2 regions of the Maricaulis sp. D1M11 genome follow, and region 1 is predicted to be linked to the other one. Evidence: predicted binding sites of a transcription regulator. Region 1 holds the regulator's gene; the other holds the start of a gene.
The links. The regulator HrcA, encoded in region 1, represses chaperone genes, less so after heat shock. The targets are predictions, from matches to a motif close to GTTAGCANTCNNNNNNNNNGANTGCTAAC.
Positions count from the first base shown of each region.

Region 2: a site for HrcA is predicted at 5,765-5,793, ahead of groES (co-chaperone GroES). Genes of this name have one in related genera too.

Region 1 covers NZ_JBKQWY010000001.1:152,738-163,549, forward strand. Annotated here, with positions in the region: gene RMQ97_RS00765 (DUF2975 domain-containing protein) at 1-531, shown strand, start outside; gene RMQ97_RS00770 (helix-turn-helix domain-containing protein) at 543-773, shown strand; gene rph (ribonuclease PH) at 1,010-1,729, opposite strand; gene hrcA (heat-inducible transcriptional repressor HrcA) at 1,859-2,932, shown strand; gene RMQ97_RS00785 (nucleotide exchange factor GrpE) at 2,943-3,560, shown strand; gene RMQ97_RS00790 (FMN-binding glutamate synthase family protein) at 3,653-5,179, shown strand; gene RMQ97_RS00795 (hypothetical protein) at 5,183-5,533, shown strand; gene RMQ97_RS00800 (alpha-ketoglutarate-dependent dioxygenase AlkB) at 5,530-6,186, opposite strand; gene dnaK (molecular chaperone DnaK) at 6,583-8,487, shown strand; gene dnaJ (molecular chaperone DnaJ) at 8,544-9,716, shown strand; gene RMQ97_RS00815 (hypothetical protein) at 9,767-10,812, shown strand, end outside.
Region 2 covers NZ_JBKQWY010000007.1:193,184-203,995, reverse strand. Annotated here, with positions in the region: gene RMQ97_RS11930 (bifunctional riboflavin kinase/FAD synthetase) at 1-876, opposite strand, end outside; gene RMQ97_RS11925 (MaoC family dehydratase) at 883-1,326, opposite strand; gene RMQ97_RS11920 (response regulator) at 1,453-1,839, shown strand; gene RMQ97_RS11915 (protein phosphatase CheZ) at 1,891-2,577, shown strand; gene RMQ97_RS11910 (TIGR01459 family HAD-type hydrolase) at 2,574-3,431, opposite strand; gene RMQ97_RS11905 (EAL domain-containing protein) at 3,502-4,692, opposite strand; gene RMQ97_RS11900 (OmpA family protein) at 4,897-5,565, opposite strand; gene groES (co-chaperone GroES) at 5,838-6,125, shown strand; gene groL (chaperonin GroEL) at 6,181-7,827, shown strand; gene RMQ97_RS11885 (S9 family peptidase) at 8,026-10,005, shown strand; gene RMQ97_RS11880 (hypothetical protein) at 10,064-10,270, opposite strand; gene RMQ97_RS11875 (hypothetical protein) at 10,589-10,812, shown strand, end outside.

The sequences.
Region 1 (10,812 bases):
TCACTGGCGTCCGTGCTCAAGGTCGGGCTCGACATTGTTTGGTACGGGCTATGGGCCTTCATGGCGATGATCGGATTGATCCTGCTCGCCACCATCACCGCTTTCATCATGGATGTTATCGGCCACACACCGAGTGTCCTGTCGGAACTCTTCGACTACCTGATGGTCCGGGGCCGAATGGTGCCCCTGGCGATCCCGCTTATGATCGCAGCCCTTGTGCTGATCGATCGGCTGCGCCGGATCTTCGCCACCCTGGTGGCCGGTGATCCATTTGTGCCGGAAAATGCCGGCCATTTGCGGGTGATCGCGATAACGATCGCGGTCTTCCAGCTACTGCGCCATGCCATCCAGGGCATACTGGCGATGGTTCTGACCGTTGCCGACCAGCCCATCGAAGGGGGTTATGCGCTTGAGTTCAATGCCTGGAATGTAGATCTGGGCGCCTGGTTCGCGGTGGGTGTGCTGCTCATCTTTGCGGAAGTCTTCCGCGAAGGAGCCCGCATGCGCCAAGAACAGCAGCTGACGATTTAAGGAGGACGCCCATGCCCATTCGCGTCACCCTGGATCGCATGCTGCTCGAGCGGCGTATGTCGCTCACCGAATTGTGTGATCGGGTTGGTATCACGATGGCCAACCTGTCGATTTTGAAAACCGGAAAGGCCAAGGCCGTCCGTTTTTCAACACTCGAAGCCCTGTGCCGGGAGCTGGGTTGCCAGCCCGGGGACCTGTTGAGCTTCGATGATGAGGATGATGACAACCAGGCCTCCGAGTAGTGGTGGCCTGAATACTGAACGCCCCGGTTGGGCGATCAGGACAGACGGCGGGAGTGGGTCTGCACGTTCGCCCTTCCCAAGAGGTCGTGCGGGCCATTTCCAGCCCCCCAGCGCGCTCCCGCCGTCTGATCTCCTATGATTCCCGTTTCAGGAAACCATGCCGTCTGAGCCCTCCGCGCGATGGCTCGATGGATCAAGCAGCCCTACTCGGGTGCCAATCTATTTCCAGGCCCAACCTATTTCTTGGCAAGAGCCGCGATTTGCAGCTCGGCCAGCTCTGTCACACCCTTGCGCGCCAGGGCAAACATTTCATCAAACGCCTGACCGGAGAACGGCGTGTCCTCGGCCGTCGCCTGAACCTCGACGATACCGCCATCGGCCGTCAGGACAAAATTGGCATCCGCCTCGGCCTTGCTGTCTTCTTCATATTCAAGATCAAGACGGGTTTCACCGTCAATCACCCCACACGAGATCGCTGCCAGTTGACCGTGCACCGGGTCAGACTCGAGCACGCCCTCCTCGATAAGATAGGCCGTCGCCATTTTCAAAGCGACCCATGCCCCCGTGATCGACGCCGTGCGTGTCCCACCATCGGCCTGGATCACATCACAATCCACCGTGATCTGGCGCTCTCCCAGAGCCTTCAGGTCCACCACAGCCCGCAGTGACCGACCGATCAGACGCTGGATTTCCTGGGTTCGACCTGATTGTTTTCCCGCTGTGGCCTCCCGGCGCATGCGCGAATGGGTCGAGCGCGGCAGCATGCCGTATTCTGCTGTCACCCAGCCCTTGCCGCCACCGCGCAGCCAGGGCGGGACATTCTCTTCCACACTCGCCGTGCATAAAACCTGCGTGTGACCGCACTGGATCATGCAGGCCCCCTCGGCATAACGCGTGGGCTGAAGGGTGAAACTGACCTCGCGCAGGGCATCACGGTCACGACCAAAAGGTCTCATGTGGATCTCCAATATCTGTCTGATGCCGCTCGTAGTCTGCCGCGCCCGCTGCATCAACTCCCTGCGTGAAAGAAATCTGGGCGGTCCGGGCAATTGAACCGGCTCAAGAGGCAGATTATCTGTGGTCCCATGAGTGACTTCACCCCGCCCACCTCCGGTCTGGCCGATCTGGATCAACGCATGCGCGTGATCTTTCGGCAAATCGTGGAGTCCTATCTGGAAACCGGTGAACCGGTCGGGTCGCGCACCCTGTCGCGCACACCCGGTCTCGATCTCTCTGCTGCATCGATCCGCAACACGATGTCAGACCTGGCCAGTCTTGGCTTGCTGACCGCCCCGCATAGCAGCGCCGGACGGCTTCCGACCCATCACGGCCTGCGTCTGTTTGTGGACGGGCTGTTGCAGATTGGCGAGCTGAGCGATACCGAGCGCCAGGCCGTTGATACCCGGATCGGCAATACCTCGCGAACTACAGATGATCTGGTACAGGACGCATCGGATCTTCTTGGCGGTCTGATCGGCGGCGCCGGCCTCGTCGTCTCGCCAAAACGCGAAGCGCCGCTGCGCCATATTGAATTTGTCCCGCTATCGCGCACGGAAGTGCTTGTTGTCCTGGTTCTGTCTGATGGCACGGTTGAAAACCGGCTGATGCCCTCACCGCCTGGCCTGCTGCCTTCCAGCTTGATCGAAGCGGGGAATTATCTGTCATCCCGCCTGGTCGGTCGTACGCTGAGCGAGGCCCGGACGGAAATCGAGCGGGAGATTGCCGACCGCAAGGCGCAGATCGACAAGGCCGCCGCGACCCTGATCCAGGCCGGACTGGCTGAATGGAGCGGTGGAGAGGGCGAACGCTCCCTGATCGTACGCGGCCAGTCTCGCCTGTTGAATGATCTCGATGCCACAGAAGATCTCGAGCGTATTCGACATCTGTTCGATGATATCGAACGCAAGCAGGATCTGATCTCCCTCCTCGACCAGGCCGGTGAGGGCAATGGAGTCCGCCTGTTCATAGGATCCGAAAACCCCTTGTTCAGCCTGTCCGGTTCCAGCGTGATCGTGGCGCCCTATCGCAACAGCGAACAGCAGATCATCGGGGCCCTGGGTGTAATTGGCCCCACCCGTTTGAACTATGCCCGTGTTATCCCCCTGGTGGATTACACGGCCCGTGTCCTGGGCAAACTCCTGGACGATGCCAGACTATGAGAGCTTGAAAATGAGCGATAACGACAAGACCGTTGAAGACACCGAGATGGACGCCGCCACCGAAACCGCTGAAACGTCACCGGAAAATGGCGGCGAGCCCACGCCGGAAGAGCGCGAAGCCAAGCTCGTGGCCGACCTGGATGCCATGCGCGACCGCCTCCTTCGCGCTGTTGCCGAGTCCGAAAACACCCGCAAGCGGACGGAAAAAGAACTCCAGGACACGCGCCAGTATGCCGTCAGCAAGTTTGCGCGGGACATGCTGGAAGTCGCCGACAATCTGTCTCGGGCTCTGAGCGCTCTCGACGCCGCCGAGCTTGAAAACGCCTCCGAACCGCTTCGCAATCTGGTCGAAGGCGTGGCCATGACGGAAAAACAACTCGTACAGAAAATGGAATCGCATGGCGTGACCAAGCTGGCTCCGGAACCGGGCGAGGTCTTTGACCCGAACCTGCACCAGGCCGTTGCGCAGATCCCTTCCGATCAGCCCGCTGGCAAGGTCGCAGCCCTTATGCAGCCTGGATACACGATCGGCGCGCGAACACTGCGTGCGGCCATGGTCGCCGTGTCGGCCGGCCAGCCCGCCGCACCCTCCGGAGACACGGGCGGATCCGTGGATGTAACCGCATAATCTGTCAAAGCCAGACCACGAAGACCCGGTTTTACTCGCCTTGGACCACGGCCCCGCTATGATGCGAGCAGGTCGAGTTTTGGGGGTGTTACATGCCGGGTCTTCCAGGATGGGCGCTTGAAGCGCTGAGTATTCTCACACAGTTATTCATCCTGGCCGTCGGCCTGGGTGTGCTGGTGGTCATCGTCTTCTATCTGCGCGATGTGACCCAGCAGAAGGATGCCGTCCGGCGAAACTATCCGGTGTTTGGACGGTTTCGCGGCCTGTTCACCACGCTCGGCGAGTTCTTCCGCCAATACTTCTTCGCTATGGATCGCGAAGAATTGCCGTTCAACAGGGCGGAACGCGACTGGGTCTATCGGGCGTCGAAAGGCAAGGGCGGTACTATTCCGTTTGGTTCCACGAAGCCCCTGGACAAGACGGGAACAGCCATCTTCGTCAATTGCCCCTTCCCGCTGCTCGATGATGACGCCGCGGCAACCCAGCCATTGCGGATCGGACCCCATTGCCGTCACCCTTATGACGCACCCTCCTTCTTCAATGTTTCCGGAATGAGTTATGGCGCTCTTTCGAAACCGGCCGTGCGCGCCCTGTCGATCGGGGCAGGCCAGGCGGGGATCTGGATGAATACCGGTGAGGGTGGGCTTTCTCCCATGCATCTGGAAGGCGGTGGAGATATCGTCTTCCAGATTGGCACGGCCAAATATGGCGTCCGGGATGCTGACGGTCATCTCTGCGATGACAGGCTGCGCGAGATCGCGGCGCATAAACAGGTGCGCATGTTCGAACTCAAGCTCAGCCAGGGCGCCAAACCCGGCAAGGGCGGCATTCTGCCAGCCTCCAAGGTGAACCGGGAAATCGCCAAGATCCGGGGCATTCCCGTGGGACAAGCCTCGATCTCCCCCAATCGCCACCCGGAAATCGGCGATGTCGACAGTTTGCTCGACATGATCGCCCATATTCGTGAGGTCACGGGCAAGCCGGTCGGATTCAAGGCGGCCCTGGGCGCCTATGGCTGGCTGGACGAGCTCTGCCGCGCCATTCTTGAGCGTGGCCCGGAATCGGCACCGGACTTCTTCACGCTCGACAGCGGGGATGGCGGCACAGGCGCGTCTCCCATGGCCTTGATGGATAATGTGGGGCTGCCCATTCGCGAGAGCCTGCCCATTGCGGTGGAAATCATTGGCAAGCACGGGCTGCGCGAACGCATGCGCATTGTCGCATCCGGCAAGCTGGTCATTCCCGGCTCCGTCGCCTGGGCGCTGGCCGCCGGGGCCGATTTTATCCAGTGTGGCCGCGGCTTCATGTTCTCGATCGGCTGCATCCAGGCCCTGAAATGCCATCAGAACACCTGCCCCACCGGCGTTACGACCCACAAGAAACACCTCCAGCGCGGCCTCGTGGTGAAAGAGAAATCGGCCATGGTTGCACAGTATGCCCGCACCATTCACGAGCATGTCGAACTGATCGCTCATTCATGCGGCGTTGCCGAGCCGCGTCAGCTACGCCGCAAACATGTCCGGATTGTCCAGGAAAACGGACGCTCCATACCCATGGACCATCTCGATTTCCTGCCGCGCGACGAGTTGGCCGACTCACATTTCCCTGATGCGTCCTGATCGATGAAAACCCGCCTTTTCCTGCTCCAGGCTGTCCACACGCTTGTGACCCTCCTCGCCTTGTCGAGCCTGGTGCCCATGGCTGTGTATGCGTGGACGGGAGAGGGGCTCAATCTGGCCCTGTGGGCCTTGTGCCTGCCGCTGGGGATTCTCTCCGGGCTCTTGCTGAATGATGGCCGCTGCGTCCTGCAGGACCTGGCCCGCAAATGGTCCGGTCAACACGAAGGCTGGGCCCGTGATATTCTGCTTCTGCCCGAGCGCTGGGCCTTGAACCTCGTTCCGGCCACCACACCCTTTTTTTCGCTCGTGATCGGCGCGCTTTGCATGCGGCTTGTTCTTGATTTCCTGCGCTAGCACGGTTTCGGGGCGCTCGGGATCGTGACCCGGCGCAGGGTCAGATTGATACGCCCGCCACCCGGGAAACTCGTTTCGTCGAGCAAGGTCGATGTCCCTGGATAAATGCGGTCCACACCGTGATAGCAGCGGCGCGATGCGCCACCGAGCACAACCACATCCCCCGACGACAGGATCATCGATTGTGTCGTTCCGCCGCGGGTATGATTGCCCAGACGAAAGCGCGCCTTGTCCCCCAGCGATACCGATATGACGGCCGCATCCGTCGCAGCCTCATCCCAGTCGACATGCATGCCCATGCGACTGTCCGGCGCATACCAATTCACCAGACAGGCTTCCGGCACAGCCGGATAATCCGCGTGAGCCTCCCAAAGCGCCATCAGGGGCTCGGGTATGACCTGCCATGGCGCTCCCGTTTCGGGATGGTGGGTCACGTATCGGTATCCACCCGCCTTGTCGGTCATCCATCCCAGAGACCCGAAATTGGTCATTTTTACCGATAAGGGCTTGCCTGTCCGGGGCATGGTCGGACGCCAGAACGGGGTCATCGCCTGCACATTGCGAACATGCGCCAATAATTGAGCTTGAGCCTCACGATCAAAATAGCCCGGCAGGACACGGAAACCGGCGATCATCTCATCGCGATTTGTCATTGTAGTTCCGCCCCTTGTGTTGACCCGTCGACCGTCCTGTCAGCTCAATATGGTCGCTGCGGAGATAACATCCACCCGCTTTCAGCTCGCAGCACGTCACGGATCTCGGCCCGCCCCAGCCGGTTGCGCAATGCGGACAGGCATAAAGCATGACTGAAGGCAAACTGTCCCCACCTTACAGCAACCCTTGCGTTGGCCCGCCAAGCTACCTAAATCGCCCATGAGCGTCGGATAGGGCCAAAGGCTTTGTCCGCACACGGAACCACACCGGTGTCGGCATCACCGGTTTTCGGAACCACCCCGAACAAAGGGGGCTGAGGGACGGGTATCAGGTGCTTCCTGTGGAAGGCCCGGTATTGCTGTTTCGGCCCCGCTGAATGAACGGAGAGACTAAAAATGAGCAAGGTCATTGGTATCGACCTGGGTACAACCAATTCCTGTATCGCCATCATGGATGGAGACCAGGCCAAAGTAATTGAAAACTCTGAAGGCGCGCGGACGACACCGTCAGTGGTGGCCTTTACAGAAGACGGTGAGCGCCTGATCGGCCAGCCCGCCAAACGCCAGGCCGTCACCAATCCGGACCATACCCTGTTTGCTATCAAGCGCCTGATTGGCCGCAAGATGGACGACCCGACCGTGCGCAAAGACATCGACATGGTGCCCTATGCGATTGTCCCGTCTGATAAAGGCGATGCCTGGGTCCAGGGACGCGACAAGAAATACGCCCCGTCCGAAGTTTCTGCCTTCATCCTCCAGAAGATGAAAGAGACGGCCGAAAGCTATCTGGGTGAACCGGTTGAGAAAGCCGTGATCACCGTTCCTGCCTATTTCGACGACGCCCAGCGCCAGGCCACCAAGGACGCCGGCAAGATTGCCGGTCTGGACGTCCTGCGGATCATCAACGAACCGACGGCAGCGGCCCTGGCCTATGGTCTGGACAAGGGTGATAACCGCACCATCGCCGTTTACGATCTTGGCGGTGGTACGTTCGACGTGTCGATCCTGGAGATTGGCGACGGCGTGTTCGAGGTGAAGGCTACCAATGGTGACACCTTCCTCGGCGGTGAGGATTTTGACCTGCGGATCGTCGATTATCTCGCCGACGAGTTCAAAAAGGACAATGCCATCGACCTGCGCCAGGACAAGCTGGCCCTGCAACGCCTCAAGGAAGAAGCCGAGAAAGCCAAGAAAGAGCTGTCCTCTGCCTCGGCCTATGAAGTGAATCTGCCGTTCATTACGGCGGACGCCTCTGGCCCGAAACACCTCAACATCAAACTGTCCCGTGCCAAGCTGGAAGCGCTGGTCGAGGATCTGATCAAGCGCACGCTCGACCCGTGCCAGAAAGCTCTGTCCGATGCGGGCATGAGCGCGTCTGATATTGATGATGTGGTTCTGGTCGGCGGTATGACCCGCATGCCGAAAGTCCAGGACGCGGTCAAAGGCTTCTTTGGCAAGGACCCGCACAAGGGTGTGAACCCGGATGAGGTTGTTGCCATGGGTGCGGCCATCCAGGCCGGTGTCCTCCAGGGCGATGTCAAAGACGTGCTCCTGCTGGACGTGACGCCGCTGTCGCTGGGTATTGAAACCCTCGGCGGTGTGTTCACGCGCCTGATCGAACGCAACACGACGATCCCGACCAAGAAGTCCCAGACCTTCTCCACCGCTGACGACAATCAGACGGCCGTGACCATTCGGGTCTTCCAGGGTGAGCGTGAAATGGCCGCGGACAACAAGTTGCTCGGCCAGTTCAATCTGGAAAACATCCCGCCGGCTCCGCGCGGCATGCCGCAAATCGAAGTGACCTTCGACATTGATGCCAACGGCATTGTCAATGTGTCGGCTAAGGACCAGGCCACAGGCAAGGAACAGAAAATCACCATCCAAGCCTCCGGCGGCCTGTCCGACGCGGATATCGACCAGATGGTGAAAGATGCCGAAGCCAATGCCGAGGCTGACAAAAACGCCCGCGAACTGGTTGAGGCCAAGAACGGCGCCGAAGCCATGGTGCACCAGACCGAGAAACAGCTCGAGGAGTTTGGCGACAAAGTCCCGGCTGAAGACAAGACCGCGATCGAAACCGCCCTGTCCGAACTGAAAGAGGTCAAGGACGGTGAAGATCTCGAAGCCATCCAGCAAAAAACCCAAGCGCTGGTACAGGCAGCCATGAAGCTGGGCGAAGCCATGTATTCGGCCCAGCAGGCTCAGGCGGACGACGCGTCCGAAGCGGCAGGTGATGACGATGTTGTCGATGCCGAATTCTCCGAAGTCAAAGACGACGACGGCAAGAAGGACGCCTAAGACATTGATCGGGCGGTGGGTAACCGCCGCCCGGTAACTGTCCGGTGTAATCCGCCATGAGCAAGCGTGACTATTACGAGATCCTCGGCGTTGACCGTTCGGTTGACGACAAAGCCCTCAAAAGTGCCTACCGAAAACTCGCCATGACCTATCACCCGGACAAGAATCCGGGCGATGAAGCGGCCGAGGCGAAGTTCAAGGAAATCGGTGAGGCCTATGCCATCCTGTCAGATGCCGACAAACGTGCGGCCTATGACCGGATGGGCCATGCTGCGTTTGAGCAAGGCGGCGGTATGGGCGGCGGTCAGGGTCCGTTTGGTGGCGCAGGTGCTGCTGAATTTGCCGATATTTTCGAACAAGTGTTCGGAATGGGTGGCATGGGCGGCGGCCGACGGGGTGGTCGATCCTCAGGTCCGGCCCGCGGTGCGGATCTGCGCTATGATCTGGAAATCACGCTTGAAGAGGCCTTTGCCGGCAAGGAAGCCACGGTTTCCATCCCGTCATCTGTGACGTGTGAACGATGCGATGGTCAGGGCAATGAGCCGGGTACCGAACTGGAAACCTGCCCCACCTGCAACGGGCAAGGTCGTATCCGGCGGAGCCAGGGTTTCTTCACCATGGAGCAGACCTGTCCCCAGTGTGGCGGACGTGGCAAATTCTTCAAAACACCCTGTAGGGATTGTGATGGCGTAGGCCGGGTTCGTCAGAACCGTACGCTCAATGTCACCATCCCAGCAGGAGTCGAGGATGGGACCCGCATCCGGCTGGCCGGCGAAGGCGAAGCGGGTGCCCGCAGTGGCCCACGCGGCGATCTGTATATCTTCATCGCCGTGCGCGAACACGACCTGTTCGAACGCGACGGACCCAATCTCTATTGCCGCGCACCGTCTTCCATGGTCCAGGCCGCCCTGGGATGTGCCATCCAGGTTCCGACCATTGAGGGCGGCAAGGCCGAGATGAAGATCCCGGAAGGCGCCCAGACCGGACGGCGCATGCGCCTTCGCGGCAAGGGCATGCCCCGGCTTCGCGGCGGTCCGCGCGGCGATATGATTGTTGAGCTGTTTGTAGAAACACCCCGGAACCTCTCCGAACGACAAAAGGAATTGCTGAAGGAATTCTGTGATTTGTCTGGCGATGGCTGTAATCCGGATAGTGCGGGCTTCTTCAAGAAGGTCAAACAGTTCTGGGACGATGTCACGACAGAGGATGGCCGTCCGAACGCCTCCTGACACATCAACTCAGACTGGCGGGCCGGGCTAAATCGCCCTAGTGTGCCGCCATGACTGAGACGGCAACCTCACCCCTGCAATCCAGACCGGACGACGACCGGTCTTCCCGCGACACCATGGCTGTATCCACCGATCGGTTCGTCCCGTTTGAGGGGCGATTATACGATCAAAGCCCGCTGGGCTTCTGGGGCACAACGATCGCGATTTTTGGTGTCACGTTCGGCAGTTTTCTGTTGATCGCCCATTTCACGGGACGTCCGCCTCTTCTCTACCCCAGCGAAACGGGTTTTTCCCTGCCCTGGGAGACGAGTGGTCAGACCTACCGGACGCCGGATGTGCTGCACATCGGCTTCACCCTCTCCTGCATTCTCACAACGGCCCTGGCACTGGTCGAGAATGGTCGGCGATTGTGGGCCTATAAACGTCCAGCGCTGATGGCGGTGTTGCCCGAAACGGCGCATGGGGATGTGGAAGGGCTGACCGGAGGCGTGCCGCGCGTGTGGCGCACCCGATACATGCTCTTTTTCCTTCTGGGCGCGCTGGGCGGGGTGAGTTTCAACATCGTGATGATGGTGTCCATGGACGCGTCACCCGGCGTCTATCTGACCTCGATTGGCTTGTGGTTCCTCATATTTTCGCCGCCTCTTTACGGTCTTGGCTTGCGTTCGGGGGTAGACCTCAACCGCGAAGGCAGTGAAATCAAACGGTTGATCCGAACCCACCTGGTCGTTGACCTGCATGATCTTGAAGCCCTGGAAGTGTTTGGACGACTGGGTCTTCACGCCGCCCTATCCTGGTTCATCATGGGGGCTGTTCTGCTGCTGTTTGTGATCAATCCCGACCAGATCTGGTACGCCCTGCCTGGCTGTGTTCTGTCCGTGGGCGGCGGATTGTTTATTTTCTACAGCGCTGTTCAGCCTGTCCGGGAAAAGATCATGGCGGCGAAGGCCGAAACCATGCGGGCCTGCCACGCAGAAATGAAGGTGTTGCGCGAGAGGGGATCAAGGGACGACATGGCGGCCCTGGGGGGGTTGTCAGCCTATTGTCAGTGGGTGGAAAACCGATCGGACTGGCCCATCTCGTCCACCACATCGCT
Region 2 (10,812 bases), on a different contig from region 1:
GAGCGCCTCCAGGCCATCAAACTTCCGCTCCGGACGAATGTGATGGCAGAAGCTGACGCCCAGGGTCTGGCCATAGAGATCCCCGTCAAAATCGAACAGGTGGACCTCCAGTCGCTCCGTCAAACCATCGACGGTCGGGCGCTTGCCGATATTGGCGACGGCCGGCAGGGACCGCGCCTCGCCGGGCAGCGTCACACGCACCGCATAGACACCATAGGCCGGGCGGATGAAATCACCCATATCGATATTGGCGGTCGGGAAACCGATCGTCCGGCCGCGCTGATCGCCGGTGATCACCTCGCCATCGATCGTCCAGGCTTGTCCCAGCAGCTCGGCCGCGGCGGGCATGTCGCCATCATGGATCGCACGACGAATGCGTGTGGACGAAATCTTGTCGGCCCCATTGCCTTGCAGCGCGACAAATTGCGTATGGATTCTGACGTCTGACGCCAGGCTTTCCAGCTCGACCGTCGAACCCGCACGCCCCGCACCAAAGCGAAAATCCGTTCCGGTCAGCACGCCTTTCAGGCCCAGTCCGTCATGAAGAACATCGTTCACAAAGGCTTGGGGTGTTCGCGCGGCCATCTCAGCGTCGAAGGGAAGACGGAACACGGTCTCCACACCCAGCCGCTCGAGCGCTTTCCAGCTGCGCGCATCCGACATCAGCCGGAAAGGCGGGGTATCGGGCGCAAAGAACCGGCGTGGATGCGGTGCGAACAGGGCGACAGCAAGCGGTGCAGCCAATCGCCCGGCCAGCTCGGCTGCACATTCGATGACGGCCCTGTGCCCACCATGAACACCATCGAAATTGCCCAGAGCCGCCACGGCGCCGCGCGCATCGTCCGGACAGTCAGAAAACCCGTCGATAATCCGCATCGAAGCCTAGTCCGCCTTTTTGCGCAAACGCTTGCGCACCATGACCTCGGTAGTGGCCGTCATGGCTGGCTCACCCTCGACCGAGCACAGGCAATCCATCACGACCCGGCGCTCCTTGGCGTGGACTTCCTTGACGGTCACTTTGGCCGTGACCTCATCACCGATACGGACCGGACGATGAAACTTCATATTCATGCCCATGAAGATCGCTCCCGGCCCGGGCAATTGATTGCCCAACACGCCAGAGATGAGCGATGCCGTCAGCGCACCATGGGCAATTCGGCCCCGAAACGGCGTCCGACGCGCGAAATCCTCATCCATGTGTACCGGATTGAAGTCTCCGGACACTTCTGCAAAGGCCTGGATATCAGCCTCTGTTACCAACTTAACTGTTTGAGCCGAAAGACCAATTTCCAACTCTTCGAGTGCGTATCCCTGATTCTCTGACATGCTCACTCCGCAATTTTTTGTCGTTTTAACCGATTTTTATCCGCACGTGTCTACCGTCCACAGGCAAGACGGCGAGACAAGCCGTCGGAATTTATTGGATACACGCCGAGTGGATGGAGACTAAGCATGGCTGTCGAGATGACGATGCCGATCCTGGTAGTGGACGACTACAAAACCATGATCCGTATCATTCGCAACCTGCTCAAGCAGATTGGCTTCGAAAACGTTGATGAAGCCGCTGACGGGCAGGAAGCATACGAGAAGATGCAAAAGAACAAGTACGGTCTGGTCATTTCCGATTGGAACATGGAACCGATGACCGGCTATGAGCTGCTCCAAAAAGTGCGGGCTGACGAGAGCATGAAGACGACCCCGTTCATCATGGTCACTGCTGAATCCAAAACGGAGAACGTGGTGGCTGCGAAACGGGCCGGTGTAAATAACTACATCGTGAAGCCCTTCAATGCGGGAACGTTGAAGTCGAAAATGTCGGCTGTGCTCGGCGACTTCTAAGTTGCACGAGACGACACAGACGAAATTCCGCAAGAAATGAAGGAGGGCCCCATGCCCGCCGCCACAGTCGCTACGCAAGTTCGCCAATCGCTGGCGTCGCTTAAGACCAGCGATCTGCAGGACGCGCAAATCATGGAAGTCCTGAAGCTGGCGCATCAGCTGACGGATACCATGAAGCTGTTCTTCAGTTCACTGGACCAGTCGATTTGCAGCGAATTCAACTATATCGCCGAGTATATCGCGAAAACCCGCGATGAAATTTCGGCCCTTCGTCCGAACGATATCAAGTCGGAACGTATTCCCTCTGCGGGAATGGAGCTCGAAGCCGTTGTTGGGGATACGGAACGGGCAACCGAGACGATCATGAGCGAGGCGGAAGCCGTGCTCTGCGACGAGGAAGCTGATTACGACACCTATCGGGCCAATGTCGAAGCTCACATGATGAACATCATCGAAGCGTGCAGTTTCCAGGACCTGGCCGGACAGCGCGTCTCGAAAGTCGTGACATCACTGAAGCATGTCGAGAGCCGCGTCTCCCGATTTGCCGAGGTCATGGGCGTTATGGACGCCGATGCCACGGACGATGAGAGGCACCACAAAACGCGTCAAGACGATCAACTCCTGAACGGTCCGGCCATTGGTGGCCCGGAAACCAGCCAGGACGATATCGACGCGATGTTTGCGGACGCTCCCGCGTCCGATCTTGACCAGGGCGATATCGATTCCCTGTTCGACTAAATCTCTGACCAGCTGAGCCGGGGTGCCATCCACTTGGCCTCAACGCCATACCCGGCCAGCTGGCGGGAGACCTGGACGGGGTCGAATCCGTCTCCGTCCAGCTCGGTCTCCAATATCCCCCCGCCGATAAACAGGGCATCAACACCGATCCGCATGGCACCGGCGATATCGGTTTCCGGCCCGTCACCCACCGCCAGGACGCGCTCAAGCTGACACTCCAGCCCGGCCCGGGCCAGAGCGTGTTCTGCGTGCGTATAGATCGGGCGGTGCGGTTTCCCCGCCACGATACTGGTCCCGCCCATCTGCCGATAAAGGCGCGCGATAGCGCCTGCACAGAAGACCAATTGCTCGCCGGACTGCACCACAATATCCGGGTTTGCGCAGACCAGGTCGAGCCCGCGTGCGCGGGCGGTCTCCAGCCGATCGCGATAGTCTTCCGGCGTTCCGTTCCAATAATCATCCGGCCCCGTGACCGTAATGAAGTCCGCGTCATCGACATCGGCCTCGGGCATATCGAGCCCCTCATACAGACCGTAATCATGCGCCGGTCCGATCCGCCAGGCCGATCCCGGTGTGCGTTTCTCCAGCTCCGCGTGGATCGCATCCCCCGAAGTCACCGCCGTGTCGTAGGCATCGCGCGGCAGGCCCATCTGGGCAAGCTGACGCTCCAGACCCGGCGAACGTTGCGGTGAGTTGGACACGAGACAGACAGCGCCTCCCGCCTTGCGAAATTCCTGGAGGGCAAAAACAGCGTCAGGCAACAAGGCCCGGCCGTCACGGATCACGCCCCAGACATCGCAAAACAGGGTGTCATACAGGTCTCGAAGCGGTTGCAGAGGTGTCGGATTGGTCATGGCGCGCTTCAAGCAGTGCCCTGCCGCCAGGTCAAGCGACAGTTTTTCACAGCGCCATCAACGCACAGGGCTAGGCTGTGACGCGCTGGCTATCCACTGCCGTGTCCAGGATCTCGTCTTTCACCGGGCGCGGAGATCCGAACAGATGACCCTGACCATAGGCAACATCCAGCTCCAGGATTTCGACAATGGTCGATTCCTCTTCCACCTTCTCCGCGATCAGATCCACGCCATAGCGCGCGAACAGAGCGGCAATATCCTCGGCCGCAATGGCTCCGCCTTCGACACCGCCGATGGGCTCACCGCCATCGAGTGCATCCAGCAGACGATCACCGGCAATCTTCACAAAACGCACGCCTGCACGCTGCATCTCATCGAGATCCATATTCACATCACGCACCTGGTCGATGGAGAAGCGGAAGCCGAAATCCACCATGCGTGCCATATTGCGCGCGGCCGTCGCGTCCCGCTCCACGAAACTGCGTTGGGGCACTTCAAAGATCAGCGAACTGGCGAGATCCGAGTTTTGCCGCATGAAATCGAGGAAGGTCGGGAAGAAGGTTTCATCACGCAGGGAGTTCAGCGAGATGTTACAGAAAATCCCGACACGACGGTCCTGCTGCGTCAGGCGACGCACAATCTGGACGCAGCGGAACAAGAGAAGATTGTCCACCTCGGTCATCAATCCGGCACGTTCAGCCGCATCGATAAATTCACCCGGGGTCAATGTGCGGCCATTGGCGTCACGCAGACGTGTGAAACTCTCGTAGAAATAGACGCGGCGCTGCGGCAGGGACACGACCGGCTGAAGATAGAGATCCACGCGATTGCCCTGAAGTGCACTGCGCACGGTTTCAATATCCACCGCATGGGCACTCGCTGCCGGTTCCGCTTCGATGATGTCCTCTTCGTCTCCGATCCGACGCACGAGATCCTCAAGCAGCTTGACCTCCTGCACGAGCGCATTGTCCCGCTGCACCGCTTCGGTGCGCAGCTCGTCCGCGATTTCATCGAGCCGGTTCTGGGCTTCCGCAAATTCTTCCGCGAGTGCGAGGTTCGAGGCCTTCAGCTTGACGATTTCCTCCTCCAGGGAGGAGCGCTCCTGCATGCGTGTCGCAGCGGCATGAGCCTGGCTGGCAACCAGGAACACAATCGCCCCCATGAGCCAGGCAAAGTTTGCGGTCATGAGACCGAAATACTCAAACCCGATGGCGGAGACGATCGCGACCATCGCGTAAGTCAGAACGATCAGGATATCCATGGCGCGGGGCATTGCAGACCTTCGTCAGTCGAATCACATTTCTTGTCGGAAGGTTAACTTGAACTGGGTGCCCTTGTCCTTTGGTTAACGAATGCCTGACACAGCCTCTCCACAGGTGATATTTTATGAAAAAGGCGGCCCCCAGGGGACCGCCTTTCATTTTTATTTGAGCTCATCGCAGATCATTCGATCCGCGGGCCCGTCCTAGGACATGGTGTGCGGGCGAATGCGGATTTCCACCCGACGGTTCTGCTCGCGACCATAGGCGGTGTCGTTGGAGGCGATCGGAGAGCGCTCACCCAGACCCGCAATGTAGAAACGGTCAGCCAGAACGCCTTGAGCGATCAGATATCCCCCCACAGAAGAGGCACGCTGTTCGGACAGGGTCTGGTTATAGTCGGCCGCGCCGGTGCTGTCGGCATGACCGATCACGTCGACATAGGTCGCGGGATAGCGGTTCAGAATGCCGGACACATCATTCAGGATGTTGTAGAATTGCGGCTTGATCGACGAGGAATTGGTGTCGAACGTGATGTCACCCGGCATGATCAGCAGAAGATCATTACCTTCGCGGCGCACGCCCACGCCACTCTCGCTGAGCGCTTCACGCATGGCCGCTTCCTGACGGTCCATGTAATTGCCGATCCCGGCACCCGCCAGGGCGCCGATGCCGGCACCGATCAGGGCGTTGGTGCGGCCCTCATCGCTGTCAGACGTGTTGGTCAGATAACCCAGAGCCGCACCGGCGGCGGCACCGATCAGTGCGCCACGCGCAGTGTTATTGGTGCGGGTCTCGCCCGTATACGGGTCGGTCGTGGTGCATGCCGTGACGGCAAGGGCCGAAACGGCCATAATGGCAAAACGGTACTTCATGGACTCGTCCTCAATCTCTACGCGTCAGCGATGCGCCTGACTGGCAGGCTCGGTTGCATTTCCGTTCATCACTTAGACGCGAACCTAGTGTCGCGCAAATGAACCCAGTGTGACTACCCCTTAAAGGGCTGTCATCCGTCGACGGGAATCTCACCCGACTCACCTTGACGCCCCCGCTCCAGCCGCTTATCTGCCCGCTATTAGCAGTCGATGGGGGTGAGTGCTAAAACCCTCCCGACTGAATAGAAACCTATTCTGACTGGAGCACAGAGATGTCTTTTCGTCCTCTGCATGATCGCGTGCTGGTGAAGCGCGTCGAGGAAGAGTCCAAAACAGCTGGCGGGATCATCATCCCGGATTCAGCTCAGGAAAAGCCGCAAGAAGGTGAAGTCGTCGCCGTGGGCGGTGGTGCCATCAAGGATGACGGTTCCGTTCGTCCGCTGGACGTCAAAGTCGGCGATCGCATCCTGTTCGGCAAATGGTCCGGCACGGAAGTGAAGCTCAGCGGCGAAGAGCTGATCATCATGAAAGAATCCGACATTCTGGGTGTGATGGGCTAAGGCCCCGCCCGGTTCGCGATTCCATCTTTCAAATCCAAACACGAGAGTTAGCGACATGGCTGCTAAAGACGTTCTTTTCTCCTCCGACGCACGCGAGCGCATGCTCCGCGGCGTCGACACCCTGGCCAACGCCGTCAAAGTCACCCTCGGCCCGAAAGGCCGCAATGTGGTGATCGAAAAATCCTTCGGCGCTCCGCGCACCACCAAAGACGGTGTGTCTGTGGCCAAGGAAATCGAACTGGCTGACAAGTTCGAGAATATGGGCGCACAAATGCTGCGCGAAGTGGCGTCCAAGACCAATGACGTGGCCGGTGACGGCACCACGACCGCCACGGTTCTGGCCCAGGCCATCGTGCGCGAAGGCATGAAGTCCGTTGCCGCCGGCATGAACCCGATGGACCTCAAGCGCGGTATCGACAAGGCCACCTCCATCATCATCGAGGACATCAAGGCACAATCCACGCCGATCAAATCCTCTGACGAAGTGGCCCAGGTCGGCACGATCTCTGCCAATGGCGACGCGCAGATCGGTAAAGACATTGCCCACGCCATGGAAAAGGTCGGCAATGAGGGTGTGATCACCGTCGAAGAAGCCAAGTCCCTGGAAACCGAGCTGGATGTCGTGGAAGGCATGCAGTTCGACCGTGGCTATCTGTCCCCGTACTTCATCACGGACCCGGACAAGATGATCGCCGACCTGGAAGAGCCGTTCATCCTGCTACACGAGAAGAAACTGTCTTCCCTGCAGCCGATGCTGCCGATCCTGGAAACCGTTGTTCAGTCCGGTCGCCCGCTGATCATCATCGCTGAAGACGTTGAAGGCGAAGCGCTGGCCACCCTCGTGGTCAACAAGCTGCGCGGTGGTCTGAAAATCGCAGCCGTCAAGGCACCGGGCTTCGGCGATCGCCGCAAGGCCATGCTCGAAGACATCGCTATCCTGACCGGTGGCCAGGTTGTCTCTGAAGACCTCGGCATCAAGCTGGAAAACGTGTCCATCGACATGCTCGGCACCGCCAAGAAAGTGACGATCTCCAAGGACGACACCACCATCGTGGACGGTTCCGGCGAGAAAGAGCTGATCGAAGCCCGCGTGGGTCAGATCCGTCGTCAGATCGAGGAAACCTCCTCCGATTACGACCGTGAGAAACTGCAAGAGCGTCTGGCCAAGCTGGCGGGCGGTGTTGCCGTGATCAAGGTTGGCGGCGCCACCGAGATCGAAGTGAAAGAACGCAAGGATCGCGTTGATGACGCCCTGAACGCCACGCGCGCTGCCGTGGAAGAAGGCATCGTCACCGGCGGCGGCACGGCTCTGCTCCGCGCCTCCCGCAAGCTTGCCGGTGTGGAAGGCGAAAATGCCGACCAGACCCAGGGTGTGGCCATCATTGCCCGTGCCCTGCAGGCCCCGATCCGTCAGATCGTTGAGAATGCGGGTGTTGAAGGCTCCATCGTGGTCGGCAAGATCATGGAAGACGACAGCATCACCTTCGGCTTCAACGCTCAGACCGAAGAATACGGCAACATGCTGGAATTCGGTGTGATCGACCCGGCCAAAGTGGTCCGCACCGCTCTGCAGGACGCGGCCTCTGTTGCCTCTCTGCTGATCACCACCGAAGCCGCCGTCGCAGATACGCCGAAAGAAGAAGGCGCTGCTCCGGCCATGCCGGACATGGGCGGAATGGGTGGCATGGGCGGCATGATGTAAAACATCATAAAGCCGCCCATCATCGAAAGGTGAGCAGACCGGGAAAGCCGGTCTGCGGGGGCGGCATGATGTAATCATGCCGGTCATCTGACCGATTAAGCGAAGGCCCGCTCTTTGGAGCGGGTCTTTTCTTTTGGGCGTCATGTGTCAATCTGGTTGCGGGAAGTCTCACGACCATCGGACTTAAAGGGTCACCTCATGAAACACATCGCTCTTACAGCCGTGAGCGCTGCCGCTTTGGCCGCGTGCTCCGCCGGCGAGACCACAACAACAAATGCCGGAACCACGCAGGATCAGGCCTCGCAGAGCAGGGTCACCGCCGACCCGGCGGAAACCCGCTCTGTTCGTGTGACCCATTCAGCCGCGACCTTCCATGAAACGACGTCCTTTGGCATGGCGTCCTCGGGCGGACATTCTTTCTCGCAAGACGGCCGGATTTTGATGAGTTCGGACGAAACCGGTGTGTTCAACGCCTATGCTGTCGACCCCACGACCGGAGAGCGCGAAGCCCTCACATCATCGACCACCAACGCGACCTACGCCCTCTCCTGGTTGCCTGAAGATGACCGCATTCTGGTCACTGCCGATGAGGGAGGGAATGAGCTCACCCATATCTATCTCCGCGAGGAAGATGGCCGCCTGGTTGACCTCACCCCGGGTGATAATGTGCGTGCCAGCTTCCTGGGCTGGTCACCGGATGGCTCGGATATGTGGGTCAGTACGAATGAGCGAGACCCCGCCGCTTTCGACATCATCGCGCTCGATACAGTCGCGTTCGAAGCCTCTACAGTCTTTGAAAATACAGACGCTCTCCAGATCGGTGCAGTCAGCCCGAACGGTCGCTGGCTGGCCCTGGTCCGTCCACGTACCTCTGCGGACAGCGATCTTCTTCTGGTAGATCTGACGTCTGATGACAAAACACCGACTCTCATTACCGAACACGAGGGCAATATTGCCTACGGGGCCTATACCTTCACGCCGGACAGTGGCGGGCTTGTCTATGCCACCAATGAGTTTGGTGAATTCAACCAGGCCTGGGTCTATGATCTCGCCAGTGCGGAACGCACACCTCTCATTGAAGCCGATTGGGATGTGAGCTTTGTCAGCTACTCCCCATCCGGCCGTTACCGCGTATCGGGCATCAATGCGGATGCCTCCACACAGGTCACGCTGTTGGATCAGGAGACCGGGGCCGATGTGGTTCTGCCCGAGCTTCCTGCCGGTGAATTGCGGTCGGTTCGCTTCTCACGGGATGAGAGCCAGCTCGCTTTCTTGATCAATGCCGCCACCTCACCGTCCAACCTTCACGTGGTGAACCTGGCGACGCAGGATCATGCCCAACTAACCAATGCACTCAACCCCGCGATTACCGAGGCGGAGATGGTTGACGCAGAGGTGGTGCGTTTCGAGAGTTTTGACGGGCTCGAAATTCCCGGGATCATGTATCGACCGCACGGCGCGTCGGCTGACAACCCGGTTCCGGCTCTGGTCTGGGTTCATGGCGGGCCTGGTGGACAGTCACGGATCGGCTATTCCGCGACGATCCAGCATCTGGTCAACCATGGCTATGCGGTCTACGCGGCCAATAATCGCGGCTCTTCGGGCTATGGCAAAACCTTCTTCCACATGGATGATCGTCGTCATGGTGAGGAAGACCTGCGCGATATTGTAGCGGCCGGACACTATCTGCGATCGCTCGACTGGGTCGCTGACGACCAGGTCGGCGTGATTGGCGGTTCGTATGGTGGGTATATTGTTGCCGCGGCTCTGGCCTTCCACCCCGAAGAGTTTGAGGTGGGGATCAATATCTTTGGCGTAACGAATTGGGTCCGCACTCTGGAAAGCATTCCGCCATGGTGGGAAGCCTTCCGGGAGTCTCTGTACGATGAAATGGGTGATCCAGCCGTCGACGCCGAGCGCCACCGCGCAATCTCCCCGCTCTTCCACACCGAGAATGTGGTCCGACCCCTCCTGGTCATCCAGGGCGCCAATGATCCGCGCGTATTGCAGGTCGAGAGCGATGAACTGGTCGAAGCCGTCCGCCAGAACGGTGTTCCGGTTGAGTATGTTCTCTTCCCGGACGAAGGACACGGCTTCCGGCGGCGCGAAAACCGTATTACCGCCTCAGAAGCCTATCTGGACTTCCTTGATACCTATCTGCGAACCGAAGTTGAATAGGATCAACCAGTGTTCCGGAAAGGCCCGTTCGACCGAGCGGGCCTTTTCTTTTGGTCGCTCACACAGGAATCCGCGTATCGAACTTGACGGTCGAATAGACGACCACCGTTTCATATCGCAAAATGGCGGGGTCAGACATGATCACCGCCCTGCCCCAGTACTCGTATTCCGGCAGGCTGGGCGCGGGACGATGGCCCTCTTCCCCAGCGACTAGATCTGCGGGGCCGGACGCCTGGCGCAATCCTCGCCCGCATGAGCCGGTCATTTCAATGCATATCGCAAGTATTTTTCGTTTACCTACGCACACTTGAAATATCATTTCCATTTCGTCATGCTGCTGACAGACGGGCGACAGACACAGACGGTCAGTCTCTGTGTGTCGCGTTTTACTCAAGTGCTTTCGCGATCGGTGGGATCTCGCCCGCCACTCTGAGTCTGCAGGGTGACCACCTCCCGACCCCGGTCACCCTGCCTTTCAGCTATGAGCGCCCCTCGCTTTTGCCTTTCGAAAAATTCAGTTGAATGCACGGGCGCGGTAATCCTGGGCGGTGCAGTCTGACCAGGCTTTCAGGAGGGACAGGATATGAAACGTCTTCTACTCGGTGTTGCTGCCATTGCTCTGACAGGGGCCGCCACCTACGCACTCGACGGTGAGAAAACTCAATCATTCACGCTCGTAGGCGCGAGCTCTCACGTCTACCAGACCGATTCCGGACAGATTATCGAGATCCGGGGTGAAAACGGCGACCGGACCCTGCACATCGAACGGGACGGAGATGCCTCAGAGATCATCGTCAATGGTGAACG